Regions from separate parts of the Marinobacter suaedae genome, predicted to be linked through region 1. Evidence: riboswitches for the same ligand, from Rfam matches in the RefSeq annotation. Region 1 holds a riboswitch; the other holds the start of a gene.

Region 1 (9,856 bases):
TGACACTTTGCGAACCTTGCACTCCGGCAGGTTGAACTGCCCTCTGTCCATATTCAGCAAACACACCACCGCATCGCTGCCAGTCAGTTCCACCCCACAAACAATCATAGCACTTGCCCTCTGCACACCGGTTGTCGTTAGCCGCAGCACTTCTTGAATTTGATTCCACTACCACAGTGACATAAATCGTTCCGGGAGGGTGGTTTTACGGTGGTGACCGTTCCGCCCTTGTTCAGGATAGCGGTGAGTTCGTTGATGGATTGAACGGCGCCCTCGCGGGTATCAACGGATATATTGGCATACAGCTTCGCTTCGGCGACCTGTGCTTCAATTTCCTGCTTGCGGGCTTCACTGGTAACCACCAGAGTCAGTGGGTACTTCTTGCTGCCACTTTTTTTGCTGGCCTTGGTTTCAAAGCCGCCATAAGCGGTATGATGCTGGCGTGCGTCCTGACGACCTTTGTAGAAAAATTTATCTGACATGCTGAGTTCCTGATGGAGAGAAGTCCCAGCCCACTGCCGGGAGCAGTCTTTTAGCATGCTTGCTGAAACGGTGATATAGGCAGATATAGCTTCCCGGCCACGATCGTTTGATGTTGTACTCGCGCGGCGTTACAAAAATCCTGCGGTGCTGAAGCAAAGACTGATTTATGTTTCACGTCGGTTTTTTGCAAGTAAATGAAACAGGGATGTTGAAGAAATGGATTTGAGCCCGGCTTACCAGCCCCTTATTGCTGCACTCTGGTACCTGTTGCCTCTGGCAATGATGGCTGGCCTGATCAAGTCACCGTGGCTCAAGGGTAAATTTGGCGAGTTCCTGGTCAACCTCTCCGCGCGGTGGTTTCTGGACAAATCCCAGTATCACCTCATCAAGAACGTTACCCTCCCTTCAGAAGACGGCAGCACACAGATCGACCATGTTCTGATTTCGGAGTTTGGGGTTTTCGTTGTTGAGACCAAGAACATGAAGGGCTGGATCTTCGGTGGCCCTCATCAGCGCTTCTGGACCCAGAAGATTTATCGCTCCAACCACAAATTCCAGAACCCGCTGCACCAGAACTACAAGCATGTAAAAACGGTTCAGACGCTCCTCGGGCTGGGTGACCATCAGATGTATTCGGTGGTGGTGTTTGTGGGGGGCAGCACCTTCAAGACGCCCATGCCAGAAAACGTGACTCAGGGGCTCGGGTATGTAAGGTACATCAAGTCCCAACGGGATTTGGTGCTGAGCCAGGAGCAGGTTGCCGAGGTTCGCGAAAAGATGGCATCCGGTCGCCTCAGGGAATCATTCGCCACCGACCGGGCCCATGTTCGGCATGTGAGAGGTCTGGTGGCCGAGCGTTACGGTGATGCGCCCCGCCGCCCGAATTGGGAATCTCGCAAGCTACTGGTTTTTCCGGTTTTGTTGTTGGGAATCGGTGTGATTGGCGTAAACGCCTATTCGAATTTTGTTTCGGGGGCGATGGAAATAGGCAAGAAAAGGAGCGTTGAACAGCGGAGTGAAAGCGTACCTCAGCCCATTCCTCCTCAGTCGCAAAGCGCATCTCAAACTGGTTCAGTTGCCGTTGCGCGAGACGCCTCTTCCGGCACCAGTGTTCAGCCCGATAAGCAACCCCCCTCAGAACTGTTCTTGGCGCGGCAGACGTGTAATGCATTAATCGCTGCCGCGATTGGCAATCACGACCCTCGCCTTCTCAGAGACAGAGATAAGGCGTGTAATAGGTATAAGGTTCTGCAAGGGGAAGTGCGCTGAATCGTAAAAGATTAGCCAGCGGCTTAGAGGACGCAAGTACATCGAGGTAGATCTATTTCTCCGGACTCTTGATGTAAAAGGGGCTCTTATCCCGGAAGCTCATTTCAAACAGCTCACTGGCCCGCCATAAGATTCCGTTGCTGACCCAAGTACAGGAATCAGTGGAGCAGAACCACACAAAATAAGAGAGTTACGCTCTCGGAAGAATCGGTGGAGAAGGCCTAGCAATTCGCTCAGATCAATTACCAGGCCAACACCCTCATAGTCTTCTAGCTTCTCTCCGCCGTTTTTTGTATTTGTTTCATAGAGTCGCGCTCTGATTCCGGGGCTGTCTCTACCAGTCGACGGGACCACTGCTCGGCGGCTCCGGTATCGCCGGCCAACTTGGCCGCACGGGCCGCTCCTTCCAGGGTGTTATACCGATTCGGCCAGGTGCGATCGGACTGCTGATAAGCGGTGAGGGCCTCGGCCGGGCGATCCAGGGCGAGTAGCAGATCGCCAAGCGCCTCGTAGGGCGGGAGCAGGGTTCCGGGGCTGACCGGATGCTTCTCTACGGTGGCTTCCAGCTCTCCGGCGGACCGCATCAGTTCGATGGCTCGGTCGGGGTCACCCTCTGCCTTGGCAATCCAACCGGCAAGGATCCTCCGATCCACCTCAATGTAGGTCGGGAAACGCGGATCGGGAGCGGACCGGGCGGCTTCCGCCAGGGTCTCCAGCCGCTGTTCAGCCTCGCGGGCGGTTTCCAGATCACCGGTGTGGACGGCCCCAAGCCCGCGTGCAAACCAGCTCAGAGCCTCGGGCCAGGGGAACGTGTCCCAGCCAATGTAGTCGTCAGCACGGGGGGTGATGGCGGCGGCCGCTTCCCAATCGTGTTCTTCAACGGCCAACCGTGCGGGGATGGATGCCAGGTGGAATGCCCCGGGGAAATTGGCCTGGTGTGGTCCGTTGGCCTGGGCCGACTCCCAGACACTGTGTGCAGCGCTGTCTTCACCCCGTTGGAGGTGGCCATACACCAGATAATCAAGGGCATGAATATAGTGGAAGGATGTGGCGCCATCGACCTGGTGATCGACCGCCACGTCTGCGGACTGGCTGTTCCATTCAATCATCCGGGGCCAGTCACCGAGCCGCACATAAATGTGAGACGGCATGTGCAAGGCATGGGGAACACTGGGGGCTATCCCGGCATAGGAATCCACGATTTCAGTGGCGTTGCCAGCGCGGCCATCGGCATCCGTGGCGTGTATGGAGTAATGCACGGCCCCGGGATGGGTGGGCTCGGTCTCCCAGGTCGTACGCAGTACCTTTTCCGCTTCGTTGTGCAGTGTCTTGCGGTCTTCATCGGACCGCGCCAGAGTCAGGCGGGACAAGGCATAAAGGGTAGCGACGTTGGCGTCCTCCGGGAAGGCTTGATAGGCCTGCTCCATACCTTCAATCCAGCCGGCCAGCCGCTCGTTGACCTGGTCGGTATCCGGCTCGAAGAACGCGGCGGTGGCGTCTATCAGCAGCCGTTCACGATCCTCTTCGGCAGCGTCTCGGGCTTGCTGGATTTCCTGGCGACCGAGGGTGATATCGTCAGTACTGGGGGTGGTGCCCCATAACGGCTGAAACAGCGACATGGCGACACCCCAGTGGGCCATGGCACAGTCGGGATCGGCCTGGGTAATGGCGTCGAACTCGGCGCGCGCCTGGGTGTACATCATGTGATGTATCAGGCCCAGTGCGTGATCGACGTCAGCGCGCACATCGTCATCACAGTCGGCCTGAAAATCGACGGTGCCGACGTCATCCCCGGCGCTATGGGCATGACCATCATTCATGGTGTCCTGATGTGCGACTGCGGGGGGGATAAAACCTAGAGAAACAGCGAGTGTTAAACGAGAGAGTGTGTTCATGACATGACTCCAGTGGTGGTGGAGCCGGCATGTTTATTCGGGTCAGAAGCTGAATACGAACTGCCAGTTGCTGGCTCTGCATGCGCAGCTTACAAACTCAAATTTACTCCTGTCGTGGCGGATTGAACAGCGACAGGTTTACGACGGGTGATGAGAAAACCGGGACAGATCCCGCTTTCAGAAACCGGATCTGTCCCGATCATTTCAGTGGGTCAACTGACCTGCATCACCCGCATCATCTCATGGTCCTCATGAGACAGGATGTGGCAATGCCAGACATAGCGCCCCGGCTTTTCAAAGGTCGCGCTTATTCGCGTGACCTGGCCCGGCAGGGCTGTGACCATGTCCTTGGGCGCGTTTTCCACGTACCCGTCGGTTGGCCCCAGGCCAACGGCGCCACCCTCGGTGACCCCCGATATTCCTGCTACCTGTCCGAGCGTTCCGTTGTGCTGAAGCACTGGCACCGGGGCACCTTCGGTGAAGCTGATCTCGTTACGCCCGAGAATATTGAAATTCACCAGATGCAGGTGAATGGGGTGGGCATCACCGGTGAAGTTGTAAATCTCCCACACCTCGGTTGAACTGAGTGCCGGGACTTCGGTCGTTGGTTGGAACCAGGTGAACGCCGTCGCGGTACTGTCCTGGTCTACGATTCCCAGCAGCGGCTGCAACCGGCCGAATTCGTCCAGCCCCTCGAACAATGCAACTCTGCGAATCGTTGCTCCGGGGGTCACTGGAGGTGGACCGAACCCCAGGTCAGCCGCCCACGCGTTGAAGGTCGCCGGATCAAAACTGTCGGCGATGGCATTATTGAACGGAAGGACCACGTCGAACGCCATAATGCGGTCAGTCTGGCGGTCCGGGAAGAGGTCCTCATCAGCGACCTCGTCGCCAAGGTCTCCACCGAAGGGTGCATCGCCACCGATGTTCTCCATGATAATCCGGGTGTCCTCCAGTCCGGAGAAATTGATGACAACGTCATAACGCCCGCCCGGCTCTATCACCAGTGTGTCGGTCAGGCTGGCACTGGAGGCCAGGCCCTGGTCGCTGCCGGTCACATAGAAGGGCAGGGGCGCGCCGGCGCCATTCAGATCAGTCGCCCCTGATGAGGCGGCAACCCGGAAGCGGATCGCCATGAACCGGGAGTCACAGCCGTTGAGCAGGCGCAGGCGGTAGTGTCGCGGCTCGACGTTGGCCTTTGGCCAGATCTTGCCATTAACCACCATGTGATCGCCGAAGAACTCCGCAAGCGCCGTAGGCCCGCCTCCGGGGAACAGGTCGGGCGGCAGAATGGCGCCCTCGCCAGTGATGAAGTCATCGTAGAAAGGGTCGCCCGGGAAAGCCGGATAGAACAGGTCGCCTTTTTCCGTGAACATGCGGTCCTGAATGGCATACGCCAGTTCGTAGGGAAAGGCCGGAAGGCTCAGCAGGTTATCGGCCATGCCCGTGTCGTACTCATCCCGGACAAAGTAGAACCCCGCCAGGCCGGCATACACGTTAAGCCGTGTGATCCCGAGCGCGTGATCGTGGTACCAGAGATTCCCGGCGCGGACGTCATTGTCATAACGGAAGGTGTTGGTAAAGCCTCCCGGCACGTAGTCCCATTGTGGGCCTTTTATTTTTCCATCAGGGCTGAAGAAGAACTCCGGGTTGCCATCGAACTGGAAGTCGCTCTTACCGCCATGGAGGTGCGTAATAATGGGGACCCCATCCTTTTTGATAGTGAACTGCCGGTAATCGACACCATTGGCCGAACCCGCACCATGGAGCGAGTAGCACCAGTGCAGATTGGTATCCACCGGGAGAAGGTGCTGCCCTCCATTGAGTTCGTTCTCCCATCGAACAACGGTCTCAGGGGCACCACCGGCCGACAGGCTTTTCACCTGAAAGGTTTGCCCCGGCCAGGACACGGTGTCAGCGCCATAGCCCCAGACCTTGGTTTTTAGCCGTTTGCCATTCTTCGTGTTGATGAGCCCGGTTTCTTGCACGGTTTCCCTTGCGCGCAGACTGAAGTTCGGTTGTTGGGCGGGCCCCCCGTTGTCGTTGAGGTCCTTGAACAGGAAGCCGGGATCGAGAGCGTTTGGTGCCAGATCGATAAACTTGGGCTGCAGGGCGGGATCGCTCAGTGGTCCGACATTGGAAAGGAATGCGATCGCATGTGCTCGCTGAAGGAAGGGATTGAAAGGTAAAGCGAGCCCCAATGTGGTGAGGGTACTGCCTTGTAGGAAACGACGCCTGGTAATCATGGCTGAATCCCCTGAAAACCTGGGCGTGCAAGCCCGCCCATTTTTGCTGTTGGCCGGTTGCAGCGGAGGCCTACATCGATGTGCTCGTGAGGGCAGTGTAGTTAGATGTGCGCTTGCCACCCTACCGTGCAACCACTTCTTGTTGGTTGACCGGAAACTTTTTGGCGGCCTGGCTGGCTTTCTCGATAGGGCTGGTAGGGAGGGAAGCCCCTTGGCTTTGTGCACCCGAATTTCGGCGGGGTTACCTTTTTCAGAGTTTCCGGTGTTTGGGATAGTTCTGCCCTCGCTCTCAGTCAAGACAGAAACGCAGGGGGCCAATGATTTGGCCGTTTTATTTGATGTGTATCAATTCGGCATGATCTTTCGTTTTCGTTGGAATCCAACGCCCACGAGCCAACAGACAGGACAGATGGGTCAGGGTGCATCAGTTTACCTGTCAGTCCGTCTACAGGAGTTGGTTTTGATGTGGCTGAAGCTTATGCTCACCCCACACGTTTTCAGAGGGGCGCTTTATGAGTCTGGCCATTGCACTGCATGTTCTCGCCGCCGTTATTTGGGTTGGCGGTATGTTTTTCGCCTACATGGCCATGCGGCCAGCGGTGGTTGAAGTGATTGATTCGTCGCAGCGGGGCGTGCTCTGGTGCCGCACCCTTTCCCGGTTTTTCCGGTGGGTGTGGGCGGCTGTAGTCCTGTTGCTGGTAACCGGTTACTGGATGGTCTTCAACGTATTCGGTGGCATGGCGGGTGCCGGCTGGCACATTCATGTCATGCAGGGATTGGGGATTGTGATGATGCTGCTCTATTTTCATGTCTATTTTGCCCCCTTCAGGCGGCTGAAACAGGCCGTTGCCAATCAGGATCCTCAAGAGGGCGGGCGGCAGGTAGGGCAGATCCGCAAACTGGTGGGGACCAACCTGATTCTTGGACTGATCGTGGTGGTGATTGGTGCGGGCGGCCGGTATCTGTAAGTCAGCCGTAGAATGACGGAAGAACCGGTTTTTGTATGAAGATAGATGTTCCGTTCAAACTGCGCGCTTACCAGCGGGAAGCGGTCGGTGCCGCGTTGGAGCGAAAGGTAAACCGGGGCAGCTTTTTTTCTGCAAGGCGCCAAAACAGACTTTTCAGGGAAGCATTGCGTGAATCAGAAAGGCTTACTCTCCTCATGGAACGATGCCAAGGGTTTCGGCTTTATAACTCCGGAAAACGAAGGTAAGCGTTTATTTGCCCACATCAGCGCCTATCAGGGACGGGGCAGGCCTTCGGCCGGCGACAAGGTGGTTTACGCGCAAGCAAAAGACGAGAAGGGCCGGTTAAGGGCAGCCAGTTTCCAATACGCCGGGGTGGCCCGACACCGCGCAGCATTAGCGACTGGCGTTTGGGTCGCTCTGTTGATTGCAGCCGCAGTAGGAGGGGCGATCTCGGTTTTATATCTCCAGGGGTATGTGCCGCTGCTTTTGCCGGTCGCCTATGGCGCGATGAGCCTGGTTACTTTCTTGATGTATGCGGTCGACAAAGGGGCCGCAGAGCGCGGCAACCGGCGGGTACCCGAGGGGCGGTTGCATCTGTTCGAACTATTGTGTGGCTGGCCGGGGGCGCTGGTGGGCCAGCAATTCTTTCGCCATAAAACCCGAAAGACCTCCTTTCAGGCGGCATTTTGGTTCAACGTAATGCTCAATCTCGCGGTTTTGGGCTGGTTGTTGGTGTGGCCGGATGCCGAGTTCGCCCGGCAGGCGCTGGAGATTAAACCAGTCATGCTTTTGAGAATTTAATGATGCAGAACGGACTGCCGATCGTGAGAGGGTGATTTGCAGAATGAGTGGCCCTGAGTTAAACGTAATCGGGGGATGTTCGATTTTCGGAGACGCCTGGAGAGGGAGCTTGGATGGCGACGATAAAGCCTGGTGGTCTGGGAATTAAAACCCGCCTGTTTCAGGTCATTTTCGAATCCGATACCCGCTTGGCCAAAGGCTTTGATATTTTTTTGGCGTTCCTGATATTCCTCAGTGTCGGGACTATCCTCCTGGACAGTGTCCCGGAATATCACGCCCGCTTCGGTGAGATTTTTTATGGTGTGGAGTGGGGCATAACGCTGCTCTTCACCGTTGAGCTGGCTCTGCGCATCTATTGCCTGGAGAAACCGAAGCTTTACCTGAAGAGCTTTTTCGGTGTTATCGATGTCCTGGCCGTCTTACCTACCTGGCTGGCGCTGTTGTTTCCAGGTGCACAGACTCTCGTCGTAGTGCGTCTGCTTCGGACTCTGCGTCTGTTCCGGGTACTGGAAATGATGACAGTAGTTGGCGAGGGCCGCCTGCTGCTGGATGCCTTGATTCGCAGCCGGCACCAGATCCTGCTTTTTCTGTTTGCTGTGCTGATAGTCGTGACCATCTTCTCTTCTTTGCTCTATCTGATCGAGCCGGCTGAGGCAGGTTTCACCAGTATTCCCACATCGATCTATTGGGGAATCGTGACACTGACAACCGTGGGCTATGGCGATATAGCGCCGGTGACGGCCTTGGGTCAGTTCATTTCCATGATGATCATGCTGACGGGTTACTCGATCATTGCGCTTCCCGTTGGGGTGTTTTCCGCGGAAGTGATTCGCGCCCTGCGTGAGGAGCGTTACTCTGATGAAGCCTGCCCGGGATGCGGTAAACATCGACATGAAGTCGACGCCAAATATTGCAAACACTGTGGTACCTGGCTTAATGAAGAGACGCGCGACCCGCGCCGTTCCTGATGATGCCTGCGCCGGATTTATGGGGGCGCACCGGTAACGGCACCGGTTTTTGCTAGTATGGCCGCCTTTTCATCCGGATAGCGATTTAGCTCTGCAAATGAACGCCCACTTCAAACTCCGTCCCTACCAGCAAGAAGCCGTCGAAGCTACGCTCAGGCACTTCCGCCAATCTGATGAGCCTGCCGTCATCGTGCTGCCAACCGGTGCGGGCAAGAGCCTGGTCATTGCCGAGCTGGCGCGCCTTGCCCGGCGCAAGATTCTGGTGCTGACTCACGTTAAGGAGCTGGTGGAGCAGAATCACGCCAAGTATGAGAGCTACGGGTTAGCCGGCGGCATCTTCTCCGCCGGGCTGAAGCGCAAGGAAAACCGGCACCAGGTCACCTTCGCGAGTGTGCAGTCCGTGGCGGCGAACCTGGATCAGTTCCGGGATGAATACTCGCTGGTGATCATCGATGAGTGCCATCGGGTCAGTGGTGAGGACACCAGTCAGTACCAACGGATCATCGAGCTGCTGCGGCAACAGAATGATGCCCTTAAAGTACTCGGGCTCACCGCCACGCCATACCGGCTGGCCATGGGCTGGATCTATCGCTATCACTACCGGGGCTTTGTTCGCAGCGAAGACGATAAGCCTTTTGTGCACTGCATCTACGAACTGCCGCTGAGCTACATGATCAACCGGGGCTATCTCACCAAACCCGAGCTGGTGAACGCGGCGGTGGCGCAATACGATTTCTCCGCGCTGGCCCAGGACCGCTTTGGCGAGTATGCCGAGAAGGACGTTAACCAGCTGCTGAGCAAACACAAGCGGGTCACCCGCGCTATCATCGAGCAGGTGATGGAACTGGCCGCCGAACGCCAGGGGGTGATGATTTTTGCGGCCACGGTGGATCATGCCCGGGAGATCACCAGCTATTTGCCGGAACAGCAAACCGCCCTGGTGACCGGCGCCACCGATCTGAAGGATCGGGATTTGCTGATCCAGCGCTTCAAGCAGCGGCAGTTGAAGTATCTGGTGAATGTGTCCGTGCTCACCACCGGCTTCGATGCGCCCCACGTGGACTTTATCGCCATTCTTCGCCCCACCCAGTCGGTTAGCCTGTATCAGCAGATCGTGGGCCGCGGCCTTCGTCTGGACGATGGCAAGCAGGATTGCCTGGTGATTGATTACGCGGGCAACAGCGTGAACCTGCATCATCCGGAGGTGGGGGAGCCGAAACCAAGTC
Region 2 (9,856 bases), on a different contig from region 1:
TGAGGGAATCGGAAATTCGTGCTGATGGTGATAAATGTCGGTTCCGGTCAGGGCCAGAATCAGCGGCACTTCGGGCCTCATGCGCCGGAGGACTTGTATCGCGTCGTGGCTCCGCCAGGCATGCAGGGCGATACACACATCACAGCGCTCCCCGTTGTAATCAGTGGCTATCCTCACGTTGTGGCCTGCGCATTGAAGGAGCCGGGTCCAGCGTTCAGCCGTGGCCCGATTACCCGCCCGCGAGCCAGGCGGCGCTGGCGTGATCACGATGATGTCCATCAAACCCTCATCTCACAGTTCAATGCAAATCTCTGAAATGGCTGGGGTTGAGCCAATGGCAGACGAGCCCCGTATAGCTGTTCAGAGTCGTATTTAATCAAGGTATCCTATGCGGGCCGGGATGTCTTGCGCTATGGTTGTTTTTGATCCATCCACACCTAACACAGGGAATTCAAATGACTTTTAAGCCAATAAGGACGTTGCTTTCGTCGGTCGCCCTCACCCTTGCCTTCAACACCGCCTCCGCTGAAACGTTTGTTTTTACAGCCATTCCGGATGAGGATGAAACCAAACTGGTCGAACGCTTCGAGGGTATTGCGAACTACCTGTCCGAGGAGCTCGATGCCGACGTCAGGTACATCCCGGTCAAATCCTATGCCGCAGCCGTTTCGGCGTTCCGTAACAATCAGGTCCAACTGGCGTGGTTCGGTGGCTTGTCGGGAGTTCAGGCGAGATCACTCGTACCCGGTTCGCAGGCAATCGCGCAAGGTACTGAAGACCAGGCCTTTTATGTCTATTTTGTTGCCCATTCGAGCACTGGCCTGGAGCGTGAAGACAGCCTGCCAGAAGACGTTCGAGGCAAGACCTTCACCTTCGGATCAAAAGGCTCGACGTCTGGCCGATTGATTCCTGAGTACCATATCCGGGAAACCTTTGGAGAGGCACCCGAGGAGGTCTTTTCCCGGGTCGGCTACAGCGGCAACCATACTCGCACCCTTCGCCTGGTCGAGTCCGGTACCTATGAAGTGGGCGCAATGAACTTCGCGGTCTGGGAAAAAGAGCTCGAGGATGGAAACATTGATACCGACGCGGTGAAGGTCATCTGGAAAACACCTGGTTTCCCCAATTACCAGTGGAGCATCCGTGGCGACGTGGATGAAAACTACGGCGAAGGATTTACCGACCGGGTCCGTGAGGCCCTTCTTGCACTCGATGACCCTGAGTTGCTTGAGAGCTTCCCACGCTCTGCCTTTATTCCCGCTTCAAACGATGACTATGAGCCGATTCGCAGCGTAGCAAAAGAAATCGGAATCATTGATTGATGGCAGGCTTTGATCTCTCAGGCCTGACGGCCTCTTTTGGGGGTGAGCGGGTTATCGGCCCCCTCACCCTCAACGTTAAGGAAGGAGATCAGGTCGCTCTCGTTGGAAAAAGCGGGGCAGGAAAATCCACGTTGATCCGGCTCATCCACCAGAGGGTGGATCGGGAGTCGTCTCTGGTACCCCAGGACCTGGGCCTGGTGAATGCGCTTCCGGTTTTCCATAACGTGTTTATGGGCCAGCTGGACAAGCATGCCACCTGGTACAACACCGTCACGCTTGTAAGACCGTTCAAACAGGATCGAAAACAGGTTCTGGAACTGCTGGACGCTCTGAGAATGTCAGAGAAACTCTGGATACCCACAGCATCGTTATCTGGCGGACAGCGCCAACGTGTGGCCATCGCCAGAGCCCTGTATCGCAACGCCCCCGTTTTACTTGCTGATGAGCCCATTTCTGCACTGGACGGCCCCATGGCACATCTTGTCATGCAATTGCTGACAGACCGCTTCAACACCAGTGTTATCGCCATGCACGATGTAAACATGGCAATGAAGTACTGCAACCGGATAGTTGGCATCCAGGATGGGCAGGTTGCCCTAGACGAGCCTGCGGACCAGTTGGTTGCTTCAGACATTATGTCGCTGTACTAGGACTCATTCCGCGATGCTCTCGTACCCTACGGTTCGCACCAGCCTTATTTTTCTCGCGATCGCGCTTGTAGGACTCCTGTTTGCGGATATTGCGATCACTGCAAACAACCCGTGGAGGGATCTCGGCAACTTTTTCCTGGGCGTACTCACGCCGAACTTTTTCAGCAGCGAAGGGCTTCTTACCGCATTGTTGCGAACCGTGGCCTTTGCCTTTGTCGGGGTGACGGTTGGGGGTATCTGCGGATTTCTTCTGGCCCTGATCTACCGTTTTCTGCCGGTGCGAATTTTTTGCGCGTTCATCAGGGCAATTCACGAGCTATTCTGGGCCCTCATTTTTCTGCAGTTTTTCGGCTTCCACCCGCTGACGGGTGTGCTTGCGATCGCGATACCCTATTCCGGCATCTTCGCCAAGGTGTACTCCGAGATTCTCGAGGAAGCCGATCCGGAACCAGGCCGGCTCCTACCGCCGGGCACCAGAACCATCGCGGCATTCCTGTACACCAAAATCCCTGATTGCTGGGCTCAGTTAAGAACCTATACCGCTTATCGTCTTGAATGCGGGCTTCGCTCGAGCGCTATTCTTGGCTTCGTAGGTTTGCCTACTCTGGGGTTCTATCTTGAAACGTCTTTTTCGCAGGGTATGTACTCCGATGCCGGTGCGATGCTTATCCTGTTTTATGTGTTGATCGCCACGATCCCTCTCTGGGTCCGGCCAAAACTCCTGCCCATCTACGTGCTGGGCGCACCGTTCTTCCTTGGCGATGGTCTGCCCATTGTCTGGGGCAATGTAGAACGCTTCTTTACCGAGGACATCATTCCCAGCCCTATTCGCGATGGAGAGGGTTTGGCTGGCCTTATGCCCTGGCTCGGCGACCTCTTTGCCAATGAAGCTCTGCCGGGAATATGGAATACCATTGTCCTCACGCAGATCGCATTGGTTGCCACGGGCATCCTCGCGCTTCTCTCCTTTCCACTGATATCCAACCATTTTGGCGGACCGATACGGCGGACCGCTGGGCACGTCTTCCTCGTTATTGCCCGTTCGACGCCGGAATACATCCTGGCCTACATTCTTCTCCAGCTCTGGGGGCCATCCATGCTTCCTGCGGCGGTAGCCCTGGCACTCCACAATGGAGCGATCATCGGCCATTTGATTGGCCGACAAACCAACACCATTACCCTGCGCTCAGACGCCGTAACGGGGTTCAAGCGTTACACATGGGAACTGGTACCAAGGGTCTACCGGTCTTTTCTCGCGTTTCTGTTCTACCGCTGGGAAATCATCATGCGGGAAACAGCAATACTGGGGATTCTGGGGATCTATACCCTGGGATTTTATGTCGACAGTGCGATACAGCACATTCAGTTTGATCGGGCTATGGTCCTGATTCTGATCACCGCTTTACTGAATATTGGTGTAGACGCGCTTGGCCGTTTCATCCGCCGGAAACTGGCGTTACAAACCATGCCGACGTGCTGATCGGGCACAAAAAAGCCGGGAAAAGTCCCGGCTTTTTTCGTGCTGGCAGAAGTATTACTTCTGACGACGAGCTCGTGAGGCGCCGAAGCCCAACAACCCAACTCCCAGGAGTGCGAGGGTTGAGGGTTCCGGAACGGAAACCTCAAATTGCTGATACACTCTTCCCGCCTGATCTTCCAGTACCAGAACGTTGGTCGTGTTATATTCACTACCGAGGTAGATTCCAGTAGACGGTACGCCGGGGTCATCAATAATACCGTCAAGCCCAGCAAACAAGCTGGATCCCAGAGAAAACTGGAGCAACTCAATGCCACCGGCGAGCGTGAAGTCGAAACCATCCACGCCGCCAGTGTTATTCGTAGCAGCTACCCAAGTCAGCGACTGGAACAGATCCCACGGGTTCTCAGGATAGAGGTTGTCCTCGTGAGGTCCTGAACTCTCAAACAAATACTCGCTGTAGGAGTCGCGGGTGCTGTTTGAGAATTGAAGGGAACCAAACCAATCAATTCCATCTTCGCCAGGCGCGTACGCAGTGCCGGGTGCTGTCCAGCGAACGGACCAGCTGCTGGTATCATTCTCATCATTCCAGATGTAATAGCCTGCCCCCATATTGAGGTCAAGCTCCCCAACTGCAGTAGTGTCACCAGTATACTGAGGCGTTGCGAAAGCAGCGCTTGCTGAAGCTGCAAACACAAACCCAAGTGCCGTTTTCTTCAAGTTCATCCGTGTTTCTCCATGAAGGCGATAATGCTTCCTTTGCAACCCGGCTATCTCCCAGAGACCCGCGGCTTTCCGTCCCATCCTCTCGGATGGTTTGGCTACTACGATGGCGTCCAACACCATCTCCGTTTTATCATGCTATTACCATGCCACCTGGTCCAAAGCCGCTCGTGCAGGGGGTCTCGCATCTTTATAGAAATGCGGTGTAAACATTTTCGACGCATTATGTATTTTATTTGATGCAACCCGTTAAAAATCCCGGCATCTTTATTGGCTCGGCCCTTGCGGCTTCGCTAAAAAATACTCGCTTCCCCTATTCCTTTGACTGGCATCACAGAAAAATCAATCCGATCAATAATTTGGCTCAAACTGCTAAATTTCATGACCGGCATGAAATTACATTTAGCTACAATTGGCGCGTGCTATGAATCAACTTGAGGAAGTCAACGGAATGACTGGTAGCGTAATTGTTGTAACCGAAATAGCGCTGGTAGCACTGCTACTGCTGATGGCCTTTCGCATGCTTGCCCTGGTACGTTCAGCCCCAGTCGCAGAGTCGGCCTGGACCAACGAGATTTTCCACAACGCTCCCTACTCTTCGCCGCTCATTAAGCAGCCTTTGATGGCGGCTGACCGTGCCAATCTTACCTCCAAGCTGCACGTACTGGCGGCCCTGCAGAATCGTGATAGCAGAATCAAAGCGTTATCAATAAAGGATGCACCGGCCATGGTCCGAGGCTTCGCTGCCTCGTGGCTATACGGCGCAGCGATTTCACTCTGTGAGCCAAGGGTACGTTATTCGGATGAACTGATTGATCTGGTGGCCCACATTGGAGAGCTGAAATTTGGAATTGAGGAGCAGGAGACCTACACGGCAGTGGCAACGCTGACCGAAAACGGTACTGCCCTCGCCGGCTATCGTGGAGGGCTGGAAGGAGCAAAGTTCTGGCAACGCCATCATTACGTCTCGCCAGAATTCAGCCTTTACGGAGTATTGACGAACAACGCGTTCATCTAAGCGGGCTGGGAGGATTTGGCTTCCAGAATCCATTCGACGCCGAGTGAAACCGGCTGTACGCTGTCTGGGGTTTCTGCGGGGGCGCCCGTGATCACCGGCTTGGTGAATCCCCCGTCCTCTGAATGCTTCATGGTGTCCACATCACCTGAGCGCACCACGTAGGTCTTATCACCGCAAGCGACCCGCACCCGATGGGTCAGACCGAACACAAAGCGGCAGTAATCCAGTTTCAACTGGAGTAAATCCTGCTCTGCCTTGTAGATCTTTCTTAACAGAACCTGCTGAACGCTCTTCCCATAGTCCATAGTGTCTTCCTTGGCTGAGTAAATGCTCAGCAAATCTTACAGAATCAAGACGTGATGTCAGCCTGACAGTACACAAATCCCGCAACTCAGGTGTTTTCGTCCTGAAACACCATTTTCGGAATCTGAATTTCTTCCGGGGCGGTGCTTGCCCGAAGCGCCAATCGCCATCGCATGCGATCGCCGGTGCTGCAGAATGGGGGGGTAAAGATCGCCTCGTAGCGGCCACTCCCTCTGCCTTCGAGGGGAACGGGGTACTCGCCCATGTACATGCTCTCGCCGGTCAAGGTGGCCAGCAAGTCTCCGGATCCTTCCGGTGCCTGGACCGTCAACTGATAAGCATCTGGGTGATTGCTATCTTGTACGGGCTTCAATTCCACAGCCCACTGTCCGGACGCGCCATCCCATTGGCAGACCGATTCGATCAATTCACACTCGGGCAAATTCACGGCAGACTCACCACTGCCCTCGGTCTTGAGGGCCCTTGGGCCGAACACGAGCACAACCAATAGAGCTAGAATTAAACCTGCAACGAACAATGCCCGTACCATGATCACCCCTTAAGCCGAATGGGCGGCATTATGACGGTTATCCCCACACCGTCCAAGCGTTCTCATTGAACCCGAGTCGTGACAGAATACGCGGCTTCCAAGCACTTGATCATTAAGGCGGGACGGACTGTGCAAACGGACATTTCCGTTAGACACCTCTACAAAACATACGGTGATGGTTTCCAGGCCCTGAAAGACATCAACCTGGAGATCTACCGTGGTGAAATCTTCGCCCTCCTCGGTCCCAACGGGGCGGGCAAGACCACGCTCATCAGCATTATCTGCGGCATCGTTAATCTCTCCGATGGCGAGGTTGAAGCCGCTGGTTATGACATCAAGAGGCAATACCGGCAGGCCCGGCAGGCCATCGGCCTCGTGCCCCAGGAGCTGAACACCGACTCCTTCGAGACCGTATGGAATGCGGTATCCTTCAGTCGCGGCCTGTTTGGCAAAGCCCCCAACCCCGATCACATCGAAAAAGTACTGAAGGCGCTTTCGTTGTGGGACAAGCGCAACAATCGAATCATGTCGCTGTCGGGCGGCATGAAGCGCCGGGTCATGATTGCCAAAGCCCTGTCTCATGAACCGCAAATATTGTTCCTGGATGAGCCCACCGCCGGCGTGGATGTGGACCTTCGCAGGGACATGTGGGAGATGGTCCGCCAACTGCGGGAAAGCGGCGTAACCATCATTCTGACCACCCACTATATTGAAGAGGCCGAGGAAATGGCCGACCGCATCGGCGTGATCCGTCAGGGGGAGATTATCCTCGTCGAGGAAAAGGACCAGTTGATGAGCAAGCTGGGTAAAAAGGAATTGCGTCTGCAGCTCCAGCACACACTGGAGAAGCTCCCTGGCGAGTTGACGCTCGAACCGATTGAGCTGTCCGAAGACGGTCACGAACTCATCTACACCTTTGACTCCCAGCAGGAACAGGCAGGCGTTGCACGGCTGCTTCGCACGCTTGGTGATCTTGGTATTGAATACCGGGACATTCAGACCCGGGAGAGCTCCCTCGAAGACATCTTTGTCGGCCTGGTTCACGAATAACACGAATAACACGAATCCGTTAACGAGACTTCAACATGAACTTCTACGGCGTTCGCGCGATTTATAATTTCGAGATGGCCCGCATGAAGCGCACACTCATGCAAAGTGTGCTGTCACCGGTAATCTCCACCTGCCTGTATTTCGTGGTGTTCGGCTCTGCCATTGGTACGCGCATGGGCGACATCGATGGCATTGATTATGGCGCCTACATCATTCCTGGCCTGGTGATGCTGTCGCTGCTGATGCAAAGCATCTCCAACGCGGCTTTTGGCATTTATATGCCGAAGTTCTCCGGCACCATCTACGAGGTGCTCTCCGCGCCCGTCTCCTACTTCGAAGTGGTGCTCGGATACGTGGGTGCGGCCGCCAGTAAATCGGTGATTCTCGGGCTCATCATCCTAGCCACGGCTCGCCTGTTCGTTGACTACACCGTACTACACCCCTTCTGGATGCTGTCGTTTCTGGTGCTGACGTCCGTCACGTTCAGCCTGTTCGGGTTCATCATCGGCATATGGGCAGACGGCTTCGAAAAGCTTCAGATTGTACCCATGATGATCGTCACCCCCCTGGTTTTCCTGGGCGGCACCTTTTACTCCATCGATATGCTGCCGCCGATCTGGCAAACCATCAGCCTGTTCAACCCCGTGGTGTACCTGATCAGCGGATTCCGCTGGGCATTTTACGGCGTATCCGATGTTCATATTGCCATCAGTATTGGGATGACGCTGGTCTTTCTGATCGCCTGCATGGTGACCATCTGGTACATCTTCCGCACCGGCTACCGGCTGCGTTCATGACGTTTCGTTTTCGCCTTCCTGTCATGGGTTTCCTGCTGTTCGCCTCGGTCTCCGGGTGTGCGGCCAATTCGGGGATTCCCCAGCCGGAGTTGCCCACCAAGCAGGCCTGCTTTGTCGGTGCCGGGGAGTCGGTGCCAGTCATGCTGGAGGTTGCACGCAAACCAGAGCACCGGCAGAAAGGGTTGATGGGCAGGCAAGAACTTCCTGAAAACCACGGCATGCTCTTTGTGTACCCGGAACTTCAGAAACCAGAGCGCGGCTTCTGGATGCGCAACACCCTTCTAACACTGGACATTGCCTACATCAGCAAAGCAGGCGTCATTGGCTCGATACGTCGAATGGAGCCCTGCAGTGCTCATGATGCCGCCAGTTGCCCCACCTATCCCGCCGGCGTGCCCTTCACCTACGCCATTGAAATGAACGCGGGGTTCTTTGAGGAAAACGGCCTGAAGGTCGGTGACAAGTTGATGGTCGGTGAAGAACAGTGCGGCCCACAACAAACGCTCTAACAAGAGTTCGTCAATCATGAGCACCCCCAAACGGATCTATCTGGCTGGCCCCGAGGTGTTCCTGCCACAAACGGAACACGCAAGTATATTGAAACAGAAACTCACCCTGCTTCAGCAGGCGGGATTTGAAGGTGCGGACCCTCTGGATACCAAGCTTGAATTTGGTGCCAGCGAAGCGCCCAGGGAGCGCGGATTTCGAATCTACCGGGCAAACCAGCACCTGATGGACAGCTGCGACGCAATCATCGCCAACCTGACTCCATTCCGGGGTATCAGCGCAGATCCGGGTACGGTCTTCGAAGTGGGTTACATGATCGGGCAAGGCAAACCTGCCTGTGGTTTTACCGGCGATGCGCGCCGTTACTACCAGCGAGCGGGCTCTACCGACTATGACCAACACGGCCATGCCATTGAAAACTTTGACCTGGAAGACAATCTCATGATTTCATGCGGCATCGTCGAAGCCGGGGGTGTGGTGGCCATTGGAAATTCCGCCCCGGAGCACCCTTTCTTCTGCTCCCAGGCATTCACACAATGCCTTGAAACGCTCAGGAAACAGTTCCGGTAAACATCGCTTCCAGTTCACCTATTTTTACGTGAGACGGCCCGTTGGACACCACCCGCATTAAAGGACTAACGATTGCCGCGCTTGGGGTTCTGTTCATCACCCCGGACGCACTGTTGGTGAAAATCACCTCCGTCAATCCCATTGTGTTTTTGTTTTGGCGTGGACTCTTTCTCGCGGTCAGTTTTCTCGTTATCAGTTGGGGGCGGTACCGAGCCAATCTCTGGCAGGAAGTTCACCGTTGCGGCTGGAAGGGATGGTTCTGCGCTTTCGCCTTTTCGCTGAGCACGCTGGGGTTTGTGGTCGGGATGAAAAACACCGCTGCCGGCAATGTTCTCGTGATACTGAATACTGCCCCGATGATCGCCGCCCTGATCGCCTGGACCGTCTGGAAAGAAAGCTTGCCGCTGAGGACCTGGGCCATGATTGCGGTGTGCGTCAGCGGAGCAAGCCTGATGGCGATCAGCGAAATGGGACGCGGTGAGCCAATAGGCTTGCTGATGGCAGCCCTGGCAGCAACGGCGCTCGCATCCAATCTGAACGTCGCCCGTTCCCGCCCGGAAGCTGATATGAGCGTGATGCTGATGTTCGGCGCTGCCCTGGTGGCCATCGTTGCCGCGCTGTTCGGCGGCGCTCAGCTTCCCAGCCTGAGGGACACCCTGTTCATTGCCCTGCTCGGCCTGTTTTTTCTTCCAATCGCCAGCGTGCTTATCCAGATCGGCCCCCGCTATATACCAGCCGCCGAGGTAAGCCTCATGCTGCTGCTCGAAACGGTCATTGGCTCCTTCCTGGTGTGGCTGTTTCTGGATGAAGTTCCTTCTTTGTTGAGTATGTGCGGCGGCGCCATTGTTCTGTGCGCCCTGGTCACTCATGGCTGGATCGAGGTCCGCCG

Evidence for each region. A riboswitch is a leader RNA that binds a small molecule or an ion and turns the genes downstream of it on or off. The one in region 1 is predicted to bind cyclic di-GMP.
Region 2: it holds a riboswitch for cyclic di-GMP, as region 1 does, so the genes downstream of both, QVZ43_RS10805 (PEP-CTERM sorting domain-containing protein) here and QVZ43_RS02935 (multicopper oxidase family protein) in region 1, are expected to answer to the same signal.

The regions. Positions count from the first base shown of each region.
Region 1 is NZ_JAUMIS010000001.1:630,725-640,580, reverse strand. It holds gene QVZ43_RS02955 (DUF3010 family protein) at 1-108, opposite strand, end outside; gene QVZ43_RS02950 (PBPRA1643 family SWIM/SEC-C metal-binding motif protein) at 138-482, opposite strand; gene QVZ43_RS02945 (nuclease-related domain-containing protein) at 700-1,752, shown strand; gene QVZ43_RS02940 (tetratricopeptide repeat protein) at 2,022-3,572, opposite strand; gene QVZ43_RS02935 (multicopper oxidase family protein) at 3,860-5,893, opposite strand; cyclic di-GMP riboswitch class I at 6,054-6,149, opposite strand; gene QVZ43_RS02930 (CopD family protein) at 6,406-6,861, shown strand; gene QVZ43_RS02925 (DUF1294 domain-containing protein) at 7,030-7,662, shown strand; gene QVZ43_RS02920 (ion transporter) at 7,776-8,630, shown strand; gene radD (DNA repair helicase RadD) at 8,728-9,856, shown strand, end outside.
Region 2 is NZ_JAUMIS010000002.1:421,472-431,327, forward strand. It holds gene senB (selenoneine biosynthesis selenosugar synthase SenB) at 1-279, opposite strand, end outside; gene QVZ43_RS10790 (putative selenate ABC transporter substrate-binding protein) at 456-1,322, shown strand; gene QVZ43_RS10795 (ATP-binding cassette domain-containing protein) at 1,322-1,972, shown strand; gene QVZ43_RS10800 (PhnE/PtxC family ABC transporter permease) at 1,986-3,452, shown strand; gene QVZ43_RS10805 (PEP-CTERM sorting domain-containing protein) at 3,507-4,175, opposite strand; cyclic di-GMP riboswitch class I at 4,207-4,281, opposite strand; gene QVZ43_RS10810 (hypothetical protein) at 4,597-5,190, shown strand; gene QVZ43_RS10815 (hypothetical protein) at 5,187-5,495, opposite strand; gene QVZ43_RS10820 (hypothetical protein) at 5,582-5,989, opposite strand; gene QVZ43_RS10825 (ABC transporter ATP-binding protein) at 6,173-7,093, shown strand; gene QVZ43_RS10830 (ABC transporter permease) at 7,129-7,890, shown strand; gene QVZ43_RS10835 (DUF192 domain-containing protein) at 7,887-8,399, shown strand; gene QVZ43_RS10840 (nucleoside 2-deoxyribosyltransferase) at 8,416-8,967, shown strand; gene QVZ43_RS10845 (DMT family transporter) at 9,009-9,856, shown strand, end outside.